One region of the Shewanella sp. DAU305 genome, then DNA from elsewhere that is predicted to be linked to it. Evidence: predicted binding sites of a transcription regulator. Region 1 holds the regulator's gene; each other region holds the start of a gene.
The links. Region 1 encodes LexA, which represses DNA repair genes until DNA is damaged. Its sites were predicted from a motif close to TACTGTATNNNNATACAGTA; they were not measured.

Region 1 (4,873 bases):
CTAAACTCGTCAAGGTCACCGAACTCGCCGCTGCAGCATCGTTAATATTTGTCATCACTCGATTCGCCAGCACGTTTACCGCTGGCGTTAACCAGCTTGGTTTTTGCTCAGGATCATCGGCCAACTCAGTACGCCAGTTTGGCGCGCGCTCATTTAAGAAGTTTTGCAGGGTTATAGGCTCGCCAAAGTTCACATAACCTTGGCCGAAATTACCAAGTTTGCGAATCGCACCAAACACCTGCCACACAGATTCTTTTTTCTTTTTCTTACCACTTAACTCTTTATGGTACGTCGCCACTTCCATCACATGGTCATAGCCTAAATACACAGGCACCAATGTTACCGGACGCTCGATACCGCGCAGCACACTGTTCATCGTCATAGCAATCATGCCGGTTTTTGGCGCCAATAGACGACCGGTACGTGAGCGGCCGCCTTCGGAGAAGTATTCCACCGAATAACCTTTAGCAAACAGTTGGTCTAAATATTCACGGAATACTGCGGTGTACAGTTTATTGCCATTAAAACTACGGCGGATAAAGAAGGCACCACCGCGACGGAACATAGGTCCAGCGGGCCAGAAATTGAGGTTAATACCAGCAGCAATGTGCGGCGGAACCATGCCTTGATAATACAAAATATACGATAACAGCAGGTAATCCATGTGGCTGCGATGGCAAGGCACATAGACAATCTCGTGGCCATCATGGTGCAACTGGCGAACTTGCTCGGCGCCTTTGATGTTGATCCCGCTGTAAAGCTTGTTCCACAACCAAGTTAGGAAACGCTCGGCAATACGCACTAAACTATCTGAGTAATCTGCTGCGATTTCATCAAGGTACTCAATAGCCGTCTCGCGCGCTTGGGTCTCAGAAATCTTTTTGTTGGCCGCTTCTTCTTGAATCGCTTTACGCAACGACTCGGATTTGAGCAGCGAATGAAACAGTGCTTGGCGATTTGGCAACACAGGTCCTGTCATCACCTTACGTTGACGACGGAAATGCACCCGCGCGACCCGCGCTAACTTATGGGCGATCCCCATGTCAGTGCCGTGTTCGTCGGCCATGTATCGCAGAGATACCGCATTTGAAAACTGCACGAAGTTATGTCGACCTAAGAATAGAATCATCAAGCATTTGCGCAGCCAAGTCGGGTTTTCCCGCTCAAACACAGCCGCCTTCATAGTGTCGTCTTCTTTCCCTGGCGTGCGGCCCCAATACAGGCTCACGGGCACCAGTTGAATGTCTAATTCAGGGCGTTCCTTATGCACGGCCAACAAACGCATAAAGCATTCGAGGAAAGGCTCGTTACCGGCACGCTCGCCAAACAGCGGCTTACGCCCTTGAAGGCAGACAACCCGAGGCGCAATAACACCATTTGCCACTAAAGGCTCATAGGGGCTCGGCAGTCCTAACTTAGCCGTAATTTCGCTCAGGGCAGCGATGTCACTCAGCGATTCCGTTTTCATCACATAAGCAAGGGGTCTGGAGGCATCCAGATTCAGATCGGCAAAGGGATCCTGAGGCACAACAATAGTGTGCACTAAGTGTTTTTGGATCCAGCGTAATGATTTCAACCAAAGAGAGTCGTGTTTAGGCATTATTCTTATGCAATTAAGTACGTTTACTAGCCCGGTAGAATACCAGACTATGGGTAATATTCGCTAATTCTCTCCAACATAGCTAAAAAGTGGTTAATACTTGCGCTGCAAATAATACTGTATATACTAACAGTAACTGTATAGAAAAACAGGAAACACCATGAGACCTTTGACGCCACGCCAAGCTGAAATTTTAGAGCTAATTAAACGAAATATTGCCGATACTGGCATGCCACCCACTCGGGCAGAAATCGCGACCCGTTTAGGTTTTAAGAGCGCCAATGCGGCTGAAGAGCATCTTAAAGCGTTGGCGAAAAAGGGCTGCATTGAGATCATGCCAGGCACATCGCGGGGCATTCGTCTGACTGCGGAAGTCGAAGAAGTAACTGAAACAGGTTTACCGCTTATCGGTCAAGTAGCTGCTGGCGAACCTATTCTCGCCCAAGAACATGTTGAACAGTACTACCAAGTCGACCCAAGCATGTTCCATCCCGCCGCCGATTTTTTACTGCGGGTTAAAGGCGACAGCATGAAGAATATTGGCATTCTCGAAGGAGATTTGCTGGCAGTTCATAAAGTACAACAAGCTAGAAATGGTCAAGTGGTTGTCGCTAGAGTCGACGACGATGTCACTGTTAAACGTTTCGAAAAAAAAGGTAATGTGGTCTATCTACACGCCGAAAATGAAGACTATTCCCCGATTAAAGTGGATTTAGGCTATCAAAGTTTAACAATTGAAGGACTCGCCGTCGGTGTGATCCGTAATGGAGATTGGCTATGAACAAACTACTTGGCAATGCACCCCGCCATCCGGGCTTGTGGCTCGATGAAGTACGTGATGCCGACTATGACTGGCACCATGCACCTATCGCCTGCATGCCAACGAAGACTCAAGGTCGCCAAGAATTAATTCATCTGAGCGCGCAACTCGCCCAGTTAAGCCAACAGGGCCGTTGGTTAGTGCTCATCAACCCACCGAGTATTGGCTACAAACAAATGCTCGCCAACGCTGGCGTGCGTATGGATAGAGTCTTGCTGGTGCACGCGAAAGATGAGGTGGAAACTCTGTGGGCGATGGAAAAAGCCTTAACAAGTGGTACGTCCAGTGCGGTTATTACTTGGACCCAATCATTAGATGCACGCGATAATCGTCGCCTGCAAATTGTCGCTAAAAGTGCCCGCGCCATGGGCATAGTGCTAGAAGACGTAAACAGTCACTTACATGGCGACGTACGCATTGAGCAAGGTAGCCTCTTCGGCCAACAATCTTTTTTTAGCGCTGTACATTAAATATTCATTTAATTTTTTACCTTGAAAGCCGCCTCGCCTATGAATGTGAGGCTTTTTTTTAGCAATTTTTCAGACAATTAGATAAATAAGTGATCTTGATCAATATTTAAACAGCAAGTATGGTTGGTTTAGTCGGCGATGATATATCGCCGCCCGTGGCAAATAAATCGAGCCGTTATCGAGTTCAAAATGCCACTAAAAATAGAGAACAGATTTATTTCAGTCGTATGTGCCAGCGTGGCTAATACCAGCAGTAATAATACTTAATTAAAAGTAACAGCCGCCAACGCACGTTGAAGTCAAAAAAGCTTTTTTGGGAACTGAAGAGTTTGCATAGAGTTGAGACTTACTGTGTTGCTCTTCTTTGTAGTTGCTATTCGCAATTGGCAGAGGAGAAGTCTTGTGAAGCAATTGTTGTATTGTTTACTCGTGGTGTTATTCGCACCACCGTTGGCCGCCGCGGACATGCGGTTCAACATGACCCCTGGCGTAACCGAGATCAGTAGCAAGGTTTATCACTTGCACATGACCATCTTGTATATCTGCTGCGCCATCGGCCTTGTGGTCTTTGGCGTGATGATTTACGCCATGATCAACCACAGAAAATCCAAAGGCGCTGTCGCGTCCCACTTTCACGAAAGCACTAAAGTTGAAATCGCTTGGACGATTCTGCCATTTATCATTTTGATCTTAATGGCGATTCCAGCGACAAAAACCTTAATTGCGATGGAAGATCCCAGCGACGCCGATCTGACCGTTAAAGTCACGGGTTCCCAATGGAAATGGCATTACAGCTATTTCAATCAAGACATTGATTTTTATAGCATACTCGCAACCCCCAGAGCACAAATCGACGGTACCGAAACCAAAGGCGAAAACTACCTATTGGAAGTCGATAAGCCGCTCGTTCTGCCGATAAATCGCAAAATCCGCTTTTTGATGACCTCTGAAGATGTCATACATTCATGGTGGGTACCTGCTTTTGCCGTGAAGAAAGATGCCAACCCAGGATTTATCAATGAGGCTTGGACTCGCATAGACAAACCCGGTATTTACCGTGGTCAATGCGCCGAACTTTGCGGTAAAGACCATGGTTTTATGCCGATCGTAGTGCAAGCCATACCCGAAGCCGAGTTTGAAGCTTGGGTAGCGGAGCAAAAACAAGCCGCAGGTGCGGCGGCAGAAGCCGCTCAAGCCGCTTTATCACAGACTCTTAGCAAAGATGATCTGATGACCCAAGGTGAGCAAGTTTACCTCGGGCACTGCGCAGCCTGCCACCAGCCCAATGGCGAGGGGTTACAAGGCGTATTCCCACACCTCAAAGGCAGCCCGATAGCAACGGGACCGCTCAGCGGCCACCTTGAAATCGTGCTCAACGGTAAAACGGGTACGGCTATGCAAGCATTTGGCAAGCAATTGAGCGCACAAGAAATTGCCGCTGTGATTACCTATGAGCGTAATGCTTGGGGCAATAATACTGGCGATGCTGTGCAGGCCAAAGACGTCAACAAGCACATAAACGGCAGTGCTGGCACACAGGCACCTGCTACCACACCAGCCAACACGGCCCCAACTCCCGCACCTACAACTGAGCCCGCAGCAGTTGTCGACTCCGCAACCATAGTCGATCCGGCGAGTCTCCCCACTCTCACCCATGAGGCACTGATGGCCGAAGGTGAAACTGTCTACACCACCACTTGCGCGGCCTGCCATCAGTTGACGGGAGCTGGCATACCACCCGCCTTCCCCGCCCTCGCTGGCAGTGCTATCGCCACAGGGCCTGTCGCCAATCATCTCGATATTGTGATGCACGGCAAAACTGGCACGGCTATGCAAGCATTTGGCAAACAACTCAGCCCACAGCAACTCGCAGCAGTCATTACCTATGAGCGCAATGCTTGGGGCAACAATACCGGCGATACAGTGCAACCTGCTGATATCGCAAGCCATGGACAGTAGGGGATTATGATGAGCACAACGACT
Region 2 (4,873 bases), 950 kb from region 1:
CTCGGCGCCCATTAACACTACCTATCGCTGGCTGGGTGAATCACTCAACGCCTTCCAACGGCATTATCCCAATATCGACATCGATTTAAGCCTGTCGAACATGAACATCGATGTCAGTGAAAACGCTATCGATATTGCCTTTCGAGTAGGTGAACCTAAAGATCCCGATTGGATTGCAAGGCCGCTCACCACGATTAGCTTTGTGCTTTGCGCCAGCACATCGGCAACCCAGTGGCATGCACTGCAATCCATAGAAGCACTCGAACAGCATCCAGTTATCATCGCAAAGCCCGTAAAAACATGGCGCTTACAGCACAATATCACAGGGCAAAATTTCGAGTTTGAGCCGAGGGGGAACATCAAATTAGCCGTCGATGATATGGCGATCGCCAGTCAGGCTGTGGTGGCGGGACTCGGTATTGGACTATTACCCATCAGCATGGCGAGTGAACAGATACAAAGCGGCAAGCTCGTTCAAATACTGCCAGAATGGCAAGGTATTCCGCGCACCGCCTACTTGATGTATCGCGATCGGGACAATTTACCCTTGCGGGTCAGACTGTTAATTGATTTTATGTTGGCGAATCCACCCGAGGCTTATTGAGCCATTCAGGCATGAGTCTGCGGCTTATCGACTCAGTAAACAGCTAGAGCGCTAAATCAAGCTGAGTCTGGGCATTTGGGATTTCGGGCACTGCGAGGATAGAATCGGCGAGGCCGACCGAAATACCTAATAGGCGAATGCCGCGGCCCTCTTGCCTTACCATCGCCTGTGCTAGTAGATCATAAAACATCACAATAGAGACTTCATCGCTACGATGCTCGATAGTGGTTTGCTTGAAATCATTAAACTTGAGCTTGACCACTTGCTTGTGAATTTTGCGCTCTTTAGCGCTGCGGCTCAAACGTAGGGCTAATTCTTGGATCAATCCCGGCATCACTTGTTGGCACTGCTCTAGGCTATAAATATCCTTCGCCAGCGTGGTTTCAACACCCACTGATTTACGCTCTCTGTCGGCGGAAATGCCCCGCTCATCGATGCCTTGGGAACGCTCAATCAGCACGCCACCAAACTTGCCGAATCGCGCCAATAACTCAGGTTTAGAGTAGGCTTGCACATCACCACAGGTATTGAGCCCAAGCGAGGAGAGCTTTTCGGCGGTGACTTTGCCGACACCGGGAATTTTACGCAGCGATAAGGTTTTAACAAACTCAGGGAGTGTCTCTGGGGTAATCACATATTGGCCGTTTGGCTTATTCAGATCAGAGGCAACCTTAGCCAAAAACTTCACAGGGGCTATGCCAGCCGAAGCGGTTAACCCAGTTTCGGCTAAGATATCGCGGCGAATGGCCTGCGCAATCAAGGTCGCCGAGCCCTTATATTGTTGGCACTCACTCACGTCTAAATAGGCTTCATCTAAGGACAACGGCTCAACCAATTGGGTATAACGGGAGAAGATTTCACGAATTTGCAGCGACACATCTTTATAAACTTGCATCCGCCCAGGAACCAAAATGAGATCGGGACACAACTTAAAGGCATAAGCGGTCGCCATCGCCGAACGCACACCGAATTTACGTGCCTCGTAGCTACAAGTGCTAATAACACCACGACGATCGCTGCTGCCGCCCACAGCTAAAGGCTTGCCACGGTATTCGGGAAAGTCGCGCATTTCCACTGCCGCAAAATAGCAGTCCATATCGATGTGAATAATTTTTCGCACGTTGAATTCCTCCAACGCCAAAATACTGTATATAAAAACAGTAATCAAGTATTCATCATCAATTTAGCGAGGATCAGGCGGGAAACCTAAAATAAAAAGGAGCCTAAGCTCCTTTTGTGAGTGCACTATGAGTGATGCCGTGATTGAGCTGATGGTCAGTGAGCAAACAGTTCACTGACCAACTCAGGCTTAAATCTTAAATTGGCCGATATTGCGTGTGAGCGCGCGGGTCATATCCTCAAAGCCTTGCAAGCTTTGCGACAAGTCCTGACTCGAAAGCAAAGACTGATCCGACAACCCCCGCACATTATCGACATTGAGCGCCACTTCCTCGGCCGCCACGGCTTGCTGATCGATTGCTACGGTTATTTCAACCGTTTGCTGCTGAATTGACATAATCGCCGTCGCAATATCATTCAGTGCCGCTTCGACCTGAGTCGTTAGCCCTTGCCCCGCTTTCGCTTGCTCAACGCCCGATTCCATCACTTGCTCAGCCTGCAATGCGCTTTGTTGCAAGGTTTGGATAATGCCTTGAATGTTAGCGGTAGAATCTTGGGTACGCGATGCCAACGTGCGCACTTCGTCTGCCACCACAGCAAAGCCGCGACCTTGCTCACCCGCACGCGCCGCTTCAATCGCCGCATTCAATGCCAATAGATTGGTTTGTTCGGCAATGTTACGGATCACGCTCAAGACTTCACCGATTTGCTCTGAGCTATTGCGTAAGTGTTTAATCACTTTCGCCGCCGCAATTACTTGTTGCGACAGTGCCTTCATCCCTTCGGTCGCACGGGAAACAATCTGTGTACCGTCGTGGGCCTGAGTTTGCGCCTTCTGAGCAAAATCATTCGCCCTCTGGGCACTGACAGCCATTTCTTGACTGGTTTGCGCCATTTGCGTTGCGGCGGTAGCAACCGTATCTATCTGCTGCTTCTGCGATGAGACCGACGACACGGCTAAGTCGCAGATCTGCCGCGCATCAATAACGCCCGTGCCAACCTCTTGGGTTAAGCTGCGCGTATCCAACAACATGTGCTGCACTTTCTCGGCAAAGCGATTAAAGGCATCGCCAAGTTTGCCTAACTCGTCTTCTCGATCCATTAGAATACGTTTTGATAAATCACTGTCACCTTCGGCAATATCTTCCATCGCATCCAATAACTTAGCGAGTTGACGTCTAAAGGGTAGCAACATCAACCATACCGTCACGCCCATTAGCAGCATGATACCTATGGCGACTATACTGGCATTCCAGAACGCAGCGGTCACTGGCGCTTCAATCACTTCGTGGGGCAACATAAAGGCTAAGTGCCACTTTTGTTTGGGATAATCGCCGCCCACAGTCACAAAGCTCACCCGCTGGGGCACGCCATTGAACGTGACGTTAGCAAACCCTTGCGCTTCCCTTTGCATCTGTTGTCTTAATGCCGAAAACCCTGAGGTCTGCTTAAACTGAGTGTCCACTTGATTCGCCAAAGAACCCGGCGGGAAACGCTCGGAAAAACCAGGGAAATACACTAGCTTGCCTTCGTCTGTCATTAAGAAAGCTTGGCCAAAATCACGGTATTTAATCGGTGCCAGCAGGGATTTACCAATGGTATCAATCAAGATATCCATGCCGCCAATGCCAATCAGCTCACCATTCGCCGCATAAACGGGGGTTTTAACCGTGGCAGAAATTGAACCATCGTTCGCATCGACCGCTGGATCGCCAACAAAGAGCCCAGCTTGATCGATCGCTTCCTGCCACCAAGGTCGTTTGTTGGTGTAGTAATCTGGATCGCCATCGAAGCGACCATTAAGGTCAAAGTACTCGAAGGTATTGGCCGAGCCAAAAAACACCGACTTAACATCGCTATCCCGATCGGAGAAAGACTTAAAGTAACCAATAATGTCTTGATACTGGCGATCAGCTGCTAGATGACTGCCACGGGCGTGATACTGAGTAAACCACTTCACTAAACCCGGCTCGGCAAACACTGAATGGATCACTTGTCCCTTAGCAATAAAGTAGCCGCTGATCTCATTGGCTTTTAAGGCTACCAGCGCCGAAATATCCGCATCGACTTGCTTTCGCGTGTTATCACTTTCTTTTGTCACCAACAAAGCGGCGACTAAGGTAAGCAGTACAGCAAGCGAACCAACGATAGTAACCACTAACTGCAAACTTAGAGAACGTTTCATATATCCCATCAATCTTCCCGTCTGGCTGGCCAACAAGTTAACAATATGGCTCGCAAAAATAGTTTTACACGGTAACAATTTTTACCTGTTAACAACAGATGAAATTGCCATAAAAAACGTAAATAAGTATTTGTAAAGAAAGGATATTGAGCATATAACAGGATTCGCTAAATTTAAGGCGGATTGCAGAGGAAGAGTTTGTAGAGGCAGAGTTTTACAGTCAGATAGACTATATAAAGATTCGAAAAATAGGCCGCGGTGGTAATAAGATCAGCGAGACACTCCCGCTGATCTAGATTTAGTGATTACATCTTAGTTTGCAGGTAGTTTTGCAGCCCGACACGGTCGATAAGTCCGAGTTGTTTTTCGAGCCAATACATGTGGTCCGACTCAGTATCGTCGAGTAACACTTCGAGGATTTCGCGGGTTTGGTAATCTTGCTTCTGCTCACACAGGGCAATCACTTGGCGCAAATCGTCCGCGACCTTGTACTCGTAGGCGAGATCATTACGCAGCATCTCTTCCACATCTTTACCTATGTTCAACGCCTCACGGGCGGCAACATTAGGCGTTCCTTCGAGGAATAAAATACGCTGTACTAATTTGGCCGCATGGGCTTTTTCATCATCGGACTCATGGGCGATGCGCTCATAGAGTTCATTCAAGCCCCAATCTTCGTACATATGGGCATGGACAAAATATTGATCCATTGCCGAGAGTTCTCCCGTTAGGAGTCGATTTAACGCATCGATGACGTCTTTATCGCCTTTCATATCCCGCTCCTATTGGTCGCTAATTTGCGATTGAAGATAATTTTGAATACCGGTTAGCATAATGAGCTCTTGCTGCGACTCGAGCCAATCTAAATGCTCTTCCTCATCTTCGAGAATGTCTTCCAGCAGATCGCGGCTCACATAGTCTTGCTCGGTTTCACACAGGCTAATGGCATCACGCAGCAATGTAAG
Region 3 (4,873 bases), 1.7 Mb from region 1:
GAGCCTAACATCATGCATAATCCCATCCACAAACCTATTTGCCACTCTACCTGCCCAAGCCAGCCAAAGATAGTCAATGCGGTCAAGTTGCTGGTGAAGGTCATTGCACGGGCGAGGCCGCAACTGTGCAGTAAAGGCAGTTTATACAAAGAGCCGGATGTGACAGTCCAAAACGCGCCAATGCCAGGGCCGGCAAAGCCATCATAAGTGCCTAAAGCGAGTCCCTGTAGCCATTGTTGCTTGGCGGGTGGTTTGCTGGTTGGGGCTTGGCAGTTAACATCTGATATCGCATTGGGGCTGATTAAACTGTAAATGGCGATGCCAATGATCAGCAGTGGCAGGACTTTTTCGAGCCATTGGGTATCGACTAAATAGACTAAGAAACTGCCCAATACGGCGCCAATAAAGGTGGCAATAAAGGCCATGTACCAAAACGAGGGTTTAAAAAGGTGCTGACGATAATAGGTCCAAGCCGCCATTGAAGAGCCAAAACTAGCGGCTAACTTATTGGTACCTAATACGGTGTGCGGTGCAATGCCTAAGGTTAACAGTGCGGGGATCGACAATAGGCCACCGCCGCCAACAACAGCATCGATGAACCCAGCGATAAGACCTATAACTGCCAACAGGGCCCAATGACTGGGCTCGAGTAACAATTCCAAATTTTAATCCTACTCTATGACACGTCTAAAGGGCGGTAAGGCGTCCAGCAAGGACTTGCCATAGCGTTTAGTAACTAACCGCCTATCTAAAATGGTGACTCGGCCATAATCTTGCTCTTTACGCAGTAATCTACCACAACTTTGAATAAGCTTACGTGAAGCATCTGGGATAGTCAGTTGCAAGAATGGATTGCCGCCTTTGACTTTGACATATTCCGCATGGGCTTGCTCAACGGGCGAGGTTGGCACCGCAAAGGGCAGTTTAGTGACGATCAAGTTCGTCAGATAATCGCCGGGTAAGTCGAGGCCTTCGGAGAAACTGCCGGTTCCGAATAGTATGCTCGGTTCGCCTTTATCGCACTTAGCTTTATGATTCTCTAACAACTGTTGCCGAGGCGCATTGCCTTGAATAAGCAGTTCTGTGGTGAGTTTACCTTCAAGTAATTCAACCACTTTTTCCATCTGCCAGTAGGAGGCGAATAACACTAAGGTGGCCATTTCTCCTTCAATCAGAGTGACGATTTGCTCGGCAAGTTCTGCCGTATAGGCATCATCCGTCGGCTCAGTGCGCATTTTGGGTAAATAAAGTGTCGCGTTATTGGGATAATCGAAGGGCGATTGTAAGGCTAAATAACGGCTGCCATCATTGAGTGACAACCCAACTTGATGCACGAAATGGTCGAAGTTATTGAGTGCGCGCAGCGTAGCGCTACATAAAACTACGCCCGCGGCTTTTTGCCACAGCATGGATTCCAGCATAAAGCCGACTTCAATGGGCGAGGCGCTAAACAGATAATCCACTTGCTTACCTGTGATGAGCTCGACCCAGCGCGCCATAGGGGCACCTTTATGTTTATCTTCCTTGGCCATCATCTTCCACAATTTTTGTAGATTCTCGAGCCTTTGCAGCATAAATCCGGTTTCGGCTAATAGTGCTTCGGATTGATGTTTAGGAATGTCGCCATCTTTAATCGCCTCTGCCAACAGCGACAGCATTTTATTAAACTGCTTGAGGGCAAGATTAGAGGTCACAGCAAGGTTTTCGGCCAGAATAAGTAATGAGTCAGGCAGTTTGCCGTGCTCAAAACGCAGACGGTTTTCAGGATTAGCAAAGTGCTTAGTCTGGGTATCGCAGTAGTGGGCCACTTGATTGAGCTGGGCGATAAGATCGCCTAAGTGATCTTGCATCGCCTGCGCGGGAGCAATGATGTTGTTGCTCTTTATTTGGTTTTGTAACTTAGCGCAGGTTTTGCCAATTTTTTCGAGCCAGTCACAGGCGCCCCTCAGCGTGGCCTGCGCACTGGAGAAGTCCCGCGCCACAATGGGTAAGTGATGTGCCTCGTCGATAACATAAAACACGTCTTCGGGATCGGGCAAAATCACGCCGCCACCTAATTCTAAATCGGCAAATAACAAGCTGTGGTTGGCAATGAGCACGTCCCAGGTATCGACATCTTCACGGGCTTTATGGAACGGGCAATTTCTGTGGCTGGCGACCTGGCGATGACAGCTGTGTTTGTCGCAGGCGATTTGTTGCCACAGATGATCGGGCAGCGGCACGGCTAAGGTATCGATTTCACCGTTCCAGCGACCTTCGTTATAGTCTTTTAACAGGCTATGCATCATAGCCACTTGGCTATTGTCAGGCTTAGTTTGCCACATGGCCATTTGTGTACTGTTGTCGTCACCGATGAGCATCGCCAGTTTCGATAGACACACATAACGTTGTCGACCTTTGACTAGGCCAAAGCGGAAATTTAAGCCGGATTGCTCAAGGAAGAAGGGCAAGTCTTTATGCAGTAATTGTTCTTGCAGGGCGACGGTCGCGGTGGCGATACAGACTTTTTTCTTGCTCGCTAATGCCAGTGGAATGGTACCGAGAATATAAGACAATGATTTACCGATACCAGTCCCTGCTTCGACCACTATGATGCGTCTATCTTTGTCATAGTCGCCGGCGAGGGTCTTAGAGATTTCCGCCACCATATAGTTTTGTTCGCGGCGCGGCCTAAAATGAGGCAAGGCGGTAGCGATATCCTTATAGATGGCGCGGATCTGGGTTTTTACATTGTCAGGTAACATGCGTCACTACTTTATCGAATTAATGCTGTACATAATAACAGTGATTGCATAGCCTAAGAAACTTTTCTGCCATTTGGCGGCATTTAAATTGAGTAGCTATACGATTAGGGAACCCATGCGATGAAGCCTAAGGCAACAACGGCCGTTAGTGTACAAGGTCGAGTCTTAACACGCCATGCGATTCATCGTCATGGGAGTTTAGTGTTGCAGTATTATCTGGCGACCGCCCAAGGCCCTGTGCTGGTGGAAGTGCAAGGCACCGAACACATTTGTTTTTGTCATCAAACGGATGTGGCGGCTCTACAGTTACAAACGCCGGGTCAAGCATTGCGGTTTGTGCCGTTAGCGCTCAAAAGCTTTAAAGGCGGCGCCGTCAGTGGAGTTTATGCTAAATCGAGCAATAGCTTACGTACCTTACAGCGCATCGCAAAAGATGCCGACATTCCCTTATTTGAAGCGGATATTCGGCCCGAACAGCGTTATTTAATCGAGCGGTTTGTGGCGCTGGATGTGGCATTTTTAGGGCATTTCTCTGCGCCGACTAGCGACAGTCTTGAGGCTAACTCGCTGCCGGTGTTTATCGCCGAGCGGGCTAAGAGTATTGCCCCTTTAACGGCGGTGAATTTACGCTGTATCTCACTGGATTTTGAATGCAGCTTTGAGGGCTTACTCTATTCGGTGGCGCTATATAGTCAAGACAGTGGCCGAGACGAGGGGCAAGGCAGCCTCAAGCAGACTTATGAAAAAGTGATTATGGTGGGCGAAGCTGAATCAAACTCCCCCGATTATATCGAATGGGTGGCCGATGAAGCGGCGCTGATCCATCTATTAATCGCGTGGTTCCATGAGTTTGATCCTGACTTTATTATCGGTTGGTCAGTGGTGAGTTTCGATCTCGCGCTGTTGTCACGCCGTGCATTATTACACCGTATTCCGCTCACCATTGGCCGCGGCGGCGCCAAGCTTGATTGGAAAGTTGACAATAAGTTTCGCCCAGAAACCTTAGTCTTACCGGGCCGTGTGGTACTCGATGGTATCGATTGGCTTAAAGCCGCTTTTTATCACTTTGAGCGTTTCTCGTTGGAATTTGTGTCGCGGCAACTATTAGGTGAAGGCAAGGCCATTCATAACGTCGATAATCGCGTTGAAGAAATTGACCAGCTGTTTAAGACCGATAAACAAGCCTTAGCGCATTATAATCTTACCGATAGCCGCCTAGTATGGGATATTTTTACTCACACTCAATTGTGGGATTTTGCCCTCGCGCGTGCTGAACTGACAGGTTTAGAACTGGGACGGGTAGGGGCCTCAGTGGCGGCGTTTAATCATTTGTATTTACCGCATCTACATCGCGCGGGTTATGTCGCTCCTGCAGAGCCTGTGAGTCAGGGCATTGAAAGTCCTGGTGGTTACGTGATGGATTCTGTGCCGGGTCTTTATAAACACATCTTAGTGTTCGATTTTAAAAGTCTGTATCCCTCCATTATTCGCACCTTTTTGATCGATCCTAAGGGATTGATTGAAGGCTTGCAGTTGCCCGAGTCTGAATGTGTTGCGGGTTTTCTTGGCGGCCGTTTCAGTCGGCAACAGCCTATTTTACCTAAGCTAATTCAAACCTTATCTGAGCAGCGCGAAAAGGCCAAGCGTGAGCACAATGCGCCGTTATCCCAGGCGATAAAAATTATCATGAACTCGCTGTATGGGGTTTTAGGCTCTCAAGGCTGCGTGTTCCATGATGCTAAGTTGGCAAGTTCGATCACGATGCGCGGCCATCAAATCATGAAACAAACCCGCGCATGGATAGAAGAGATGGGCTATCAAGTGATTTATGGCGATACGGATTCGACCTTTGTGTGGCTTGGCAGCGAGCCTGATCTCTCAGACATTAACGCCTTAGGTAACACTCTGGCGCAGGATATCAATGCTAAGTGGCAGGCTAAAATCTGTGCTGATCACCAAGTTGAGAGTTTTCTCGAGTTACAGTTTGAGCGGCATTACGAGCAGTTCTTTATGCCAACCTTAAGAGGTTCATTAGAAGGCAGTAAAAAACGTTATGTTGGCGCGTGGCGCAATGCGAGCGATGAACTTGAGCTCACCTTTAAAGGGATGGAACAAGTGCGTAGTGATTG
Region 4 (4,873 bases), 2.4 Mb from region 1:
TAGGCAGGCTCAAGTTCACCAGAACTGAGCATGTCATCGAATTGGGTAGCATAAGGTTTAAAGCTATCGACATCCGCTTGGGTTAACACATTGCGGCGATAGTCTAACTGCTGCAGGTAACGGTCAAAAATTTGCGTAGAAAAGGCATCATCAAGATTAAATCTATGATAATGCGAACGAGTGTATAAGTCCGTTACCCTTTTGCTCGCGACCTTATGTTGCGCTTCCTGCTTGAGAGTGGGTAACTCGCTGATTTGAATCGTGGGTGGTACGGCCCAAGCCGAGAATCCGACAAAAACAGTGGCGATCGAGGTAGCCAAAGTGAGTTTTCGCATCAACAAGTTACTCCGTTTTAAAAAATGATTACAGCAGGATATGTTCTGCTCTAACTTTAATCGTTAGGCCACTATCAAGCTGAACATGAATATCTTCCTTGTTAATATCAGTAATCACACCGGCTACGGGTGTCATACCTAACTTAACATTGACGCGTTGTTTTTTCGTTAAATCAGTCAATTGTGCTTGGACATAATTTACGACTGGCGCTGCAGCTTTAGGCGCAGGCTTAGCAGGACGCTCAGTTTTAGCACGTTGAGGAACAGCCACCTTTTTAGGTGCTTTCTTCGCCGCAGGCTTAGGTGCGAGTGCTGCACGTTTCGCTTTCGCTTTATCCTGACTTTCTTTCAACATGGCTTGAGCATGGTCAATGTGCTCTTGCTCTAACTCGCCGCAAGGTTCGCCATCCAGATTAACGCGTTGTGCGCCCGCTTTAACGCACTTTAAATAGCGCCAGCTGCTGGTGTAACGTCTTAAGGCAACTCTGAGCTGAGTTTTACTGACTTTAGAATCATCAGCCAACCTTTCAGCCAAATCTTGAAACAATCCGATTTTTAATGGCTTAGTTTCACCTTCAGCAATAAAGCACAAAGGAAATGTTTCATACAAATACGCCAAAATTGCATTGGTGTCGGTCAACTTTTCTGTTGATTCCATCATTACTTCCACAGTCAAAAAGGGACATCGATTCGAGGTGATATATATCAACTTCTTACGTGTCGTTTATCTTCGTTAAACTCAATATTGAGTCAACGTACAAATTAGCATCCTAGCCGCGTTTACTAAAGTTAAAAAAAATATACCTTAACAAATTTTTACAGCTCAAAACACTAAGCTTATTCATTGCATGCCAATCAAACCAGCTTAATGCGTGCAGGCGCATATTATAAGGCGCACGCCACCGATTGCGACTATGAATTATGCGTTATTGTACGCAAATTAATCAAATAGGCAGTTTTCAAAACTTTTAACCAGTAATTCCAGCCCCTTTTGGTCATCTTCATCGAAACGATCGAAGATTGGGCTGTCAATATCGAGCACGGCAACCACGTTACCTTGAGCACAAACTGGCACAACGATTTCAGAATTACTGGCAGAATCACAGGCAATATGGCCATCAAATTGATGAACATCGGCCACTCGCTGGGTTTGATTGGTGAATGCCGCCGTACCACACACGCCTTTTCCTAACGGAATACGTGTACAAGCCACTTTACCTTGAAATGGGCCTAATACGAGTTGTTCGCCACGCATAACGTAGAATCCCACCCAGTTCAGCTCAGTTAAATTATCATTGAGTAAGGCTGAAAAATTCGCCATTGCCGCAACAAGGTCGTCTTCCCCTTCCAACAAGGCCAAGGCTTGACGGTTAAGTGACTCATAAAATTTCGATTTCATTACATTTCCTAACAATTTTATTCTGCTGCTTCGGTCTTTTTAGCCGTTTTTTTCGCAACAGGTGGATTCGTTGGCGTACTATTAACCTGAACGACACCTTTAAGCAAGTTCGTCAGCTCATCTTTATTGTTAGCAAAATAGAATGCGAGCTTTTCGCCCACGCTTTCATCTATACCTAAATCAGCTTTTTGAATGAAGGGGATAAGGTTATCGGCGATATCGAGCATCTTATCGTAGGCATCAGCCTCCTTCTTAGATGTGAATGTCATCTTTTCAACCCCTTCTCTGACCACGACAAACTGTGTTATTACTGCCATGACTGCCCTCGCACTGTTTTTATATACAGTAACTAGAGTGACATAGATTGAACTTGTGATGCAAGTGTTCTGATTAATCTGATATTATTAGCGTACTTTCGTTGCCAAGATTATAAAGCGCTAGACTGTGCAGAACGGCTGATTAGCACTACACTTTGCACCGATCTCGCTGTTATTACTCCTATTTAGGCTAATATATATTTTTATATGCATGAAAACGCAGCAGAAAATTCAGTAATCCTTTGTCGTTCCTGCGATTTAGCAGTCCGCAAACGTGCCTTGCCAAGCGGTGTCAGAGCCCTTTGCCCCCGTTGTAGCACTGCACTTTATGACACTCCATACTGCTCTGTAAATGGCATGCTCGCCCTATGTATCTCGGCATTAGTGTTTTATTTTCCAGCCAATTTTTTACCCGTACTTGAAATTCACTTTTTCGGCAGCATTCGCACCACCACGGTTTTTCAGGGCGCGTTTGCGGTATTTGACCAAGGTTATTGGGTTGTTGGTTTAGCCGTACTTGCCGCCGCTGTGATTGGTCCAGGCTTATTACTGTTATCGATACTGACGCAGATTTTGATAGTTAAATGGGGACTGAGTCGTCTTTTTTGGCGTAATTCATTAAAGCAATTATTGAAATTTCATGGCGTATTGTCGCAGCTCACTATGCTGGAAATTTATGTGATCAGCTTTTTGGTTTCATCGTTCCAGCTTTCTGATTTTTCGGATATTTATTTTGGTATGGGCACATTTTGCTTCACTATGTTGTTTCTCGTGACTTTGTTTCTGCAAAGAGAGTACGACTTAGAGCACATGTGGACTTTATTGGAAGGTCATCGCTGATATGAAGCAACAAGGTAAAGATATCGGCCTGTGTCTGTGTAAGGTCTGCCGCCAGCTCAATAGTAGTGACCTCACCCACTGCCAGCGCTGTGAAGCTGAGTTGCAGGTCCGGGACTATTCTAGCCTGCAAAAAAGTTGGGCTTTGTTGATTACCGCTGCCATCTTGCTGGTACCTGCCAACATTTACCCTATCACTATGCTTACCAACCAAGGGCAAGTACGGCACGACACCATTTTTTCGGGCATTTTGCATCTAGTGCATTCAGATATGTTGCCCATTGCCGTGATAGTTTTTACTGCCAGTATTTTAGTGCCATGGATTAAAATCATCGGCTTATCCATTTATCTGTGTGCGATCAGCTTTGATATTCCGATTTCAAAAAAGAAATTGATGGTGGGTTTTCACATCATCGAATGGATTGGTCGTTGGTCTATGCTCGATTTATTTGTCATCTCAATCACAGTGGCATTAGTGAATATGGGACAACTACTCGACGCTAAACCCGCGCCTGCAGCGACCGCATTTGCCTTGGTTATTCTGTTAACTCAGTTAGCCGCAAAAGTGTTAGACACTCGTTTACTCTGGGATCGATTGGAACCTCAAGATGACACAAATTGAATCGCCGAAAGTTGTAAAGAAAAAACTCTTTTCGCCCATTTGGCTACTGCCTATTGTAGCGTTGGCATTGGGTGCGTGGCTGGGCATTAAGAGCATTAAAGAATCGGGCGTTGAAATTCAAATTCACTTTCCGAGCGCCACTGGGATTGACGTAGGTAAAACCTTAGTCAAATACCAAGGCTTGACTGTCGGTAAAGTCAAAGACATAGGAATAGATGAAGATCTCAAGGGCGTAAACGTTAAAGTCATGATGGACTACCGTGCTAAGCCTTTCTTAAATAAAGAGACCCTCTTCTGGCTTGTCACCCCTAAGGCCAGTATCACAGGTGTTGAAGGTTTAGATGCGTTGTTCTCAGGTAACTACATCGCGATTCAACCGGGCAAAGGTAATGCGTCAACCTTCTTCGAGGCTGAACGCCAACCGCCGCCGATGCAAATCGGCTCAGAAGGTGTAATGGTCGAACTGACCTCAGACAAACTCGGTTCGTTGGATGTTGGCTCGCCAATATTTTTCCGCCAAATCCCCGTGGGCAGTGTGGTCAGCTATCGTTTAGATGGCAATCAAAGAGTCATCATCAGCGCCTTCATTCAAGAGCAATACGCGCGATTAGTGAAGAAAAACTCTCACTTTTGGAATGTCTCCGGCGTAAAAATTGATGCATCACTGACTGGAGTTAAAGTCAGCTCTGAGAGTTTGGCATCCATTCTGGCTGGCGGCGTGAGTTTCAGCTCTGACGATAAAGCGGATATTGCCAAAAACGGTGACATTTTTTCACTTTATGATTCAGAAACCACAGCCCTTGGCGGCATAGAAATAAACCTGACCATGGCTGATGCTAACGGTGTCGACAAAGGCACTCGCATTGTTTATCGCGGCATCAATATCGGCAGCATTTTAAGTAAGCAACTCACCGCCAATGGCGTAATAGCCACTGCTAAGTTTGAACCTCAATACGGTTCACTGTTAACTAACGACGGGGTGTTTTGGCTTGAAGGTGCCGATATTTCCCTCTCAGGCATTAAAAATCCAGAGCGTTTACTAACGGGCAGCGTGATCAACTTCCTGCCGGGTATTAATACTAAAACGGCGATGCCAAGCAGTTTTGCCTTACAAGCCAAAGCGCCTGATTTACTGCAATCGAAGAAGCGTTTCTTGACCTTAACCTCAGCCGAAAACATGGGCATTTCAGCGGGCGCCGAAGTTCGCTTCAAGCAAATCCCCATTGGCTCAGTGCTTGCGGTTAAGTTAACCAAAGATTTATCGGCGGTGGAATACCAACTCGAGTTACAACCTGAGTTCACTGGCCTAATTCGCAGCGACAGCTATTTTGTCCCTGAGTCAGCATTAACAGTAAAAGCATCA

Region 2: dinB (DNA polymerase IV) is a predicted target of LexA. The motif match lies at 1,748-1,767, and genes of this name have one in related genera.
Region 3: dinG (ATP-dependent DNA helicase DinG) is a predicted target of LexA. The motif match lies at 2,768-2,787, and genes of this name have one in related genera.
Region 4: OX890_RS11165 (YebG family protein) is a predicted target of LexA. The motif match lies at 2,063-2,082, and genes of this name have one in related genera.

Annotation. Positions count from the first base shown of each region.
Region 1 covers NZ_CP113808.1:259,827-264,699, forward strand. The annotation lists gene plsB (glycerol-3-phosphate 1-O-acyltransferase PlsB) at 1-1,600, opposite strand, end outside; gene lexA (transcriptional repressor LexA) at 1,761-2,381, shown strand; gene OX890_RS01085 (cell division inhibitor SulA) at 2,378-2,890, shown strand; gene coxB (cytochrome c oxidase subunit II) at 3,293-4,849, shown strand; gene ctaD (cytochrome c oxidase subunit I) at 4,859-4,873, shown strand, end outside.
Region 2 covers NZ_CP113808.1:4,305,708-4,310,580, forward strand. The annotation lists gene OX890_RS18315 (LysR family transcriptional regulator) at 1-604, shown strand, start outside; gene dinB (DNA polymerase IV) at 648-1,724, opposite strand; gene OX890_RS18325 (methyl-accepting chemotaxis protein) at 1,914-3,917, opposite strand; gene bfr (bacterioferritin) at 4,214-4,681, opposite strand; gene bfr (bacterioferritin) at 4,691-4,873, opposite strand, start outside.
Region 3 covers NZ_CP113808.1:3,539,550-3,544,422, reverse strand. The annotation lists gene OX890_RS14980 (sulfite exporter TauE/SafE family protein) at 1-662, opposite strand, end outside; gene dinG (ATP-dependent DNA helicase DinG) at 672-2,744, opposite strand; gene OX890_RS14970 (DNA polymerase II) at 2,865-4,873, shown strand, end outside.
Region 4 covers NZ_CP113808.1:2,617,163-2,622,035, reverse strand. The annotation lists gene prc (carboxy terminal-processing peptidase) at 1-335, opposite strand, end outside; gene proQ (RNA chaperone ProQ) at 364-993, opposite strand; gene OX890_RS11170 (GAF domain-containing protein) at 1,276-1,734, opposite strand; gene OX890_RS11165 (YebG family protein) at 1,752-2,051, opposite strand; gene OX890_RS11160 (paraquat-inducible protein A) at 2,259-2,891, shown strand; gene OX890_RS11155 (paraquat-inducible protein A) at 2,893-3,510, shown strand; gene OX890_RS11150 (PqiB family protein) at 3,497-4,873, shown strand, end outside.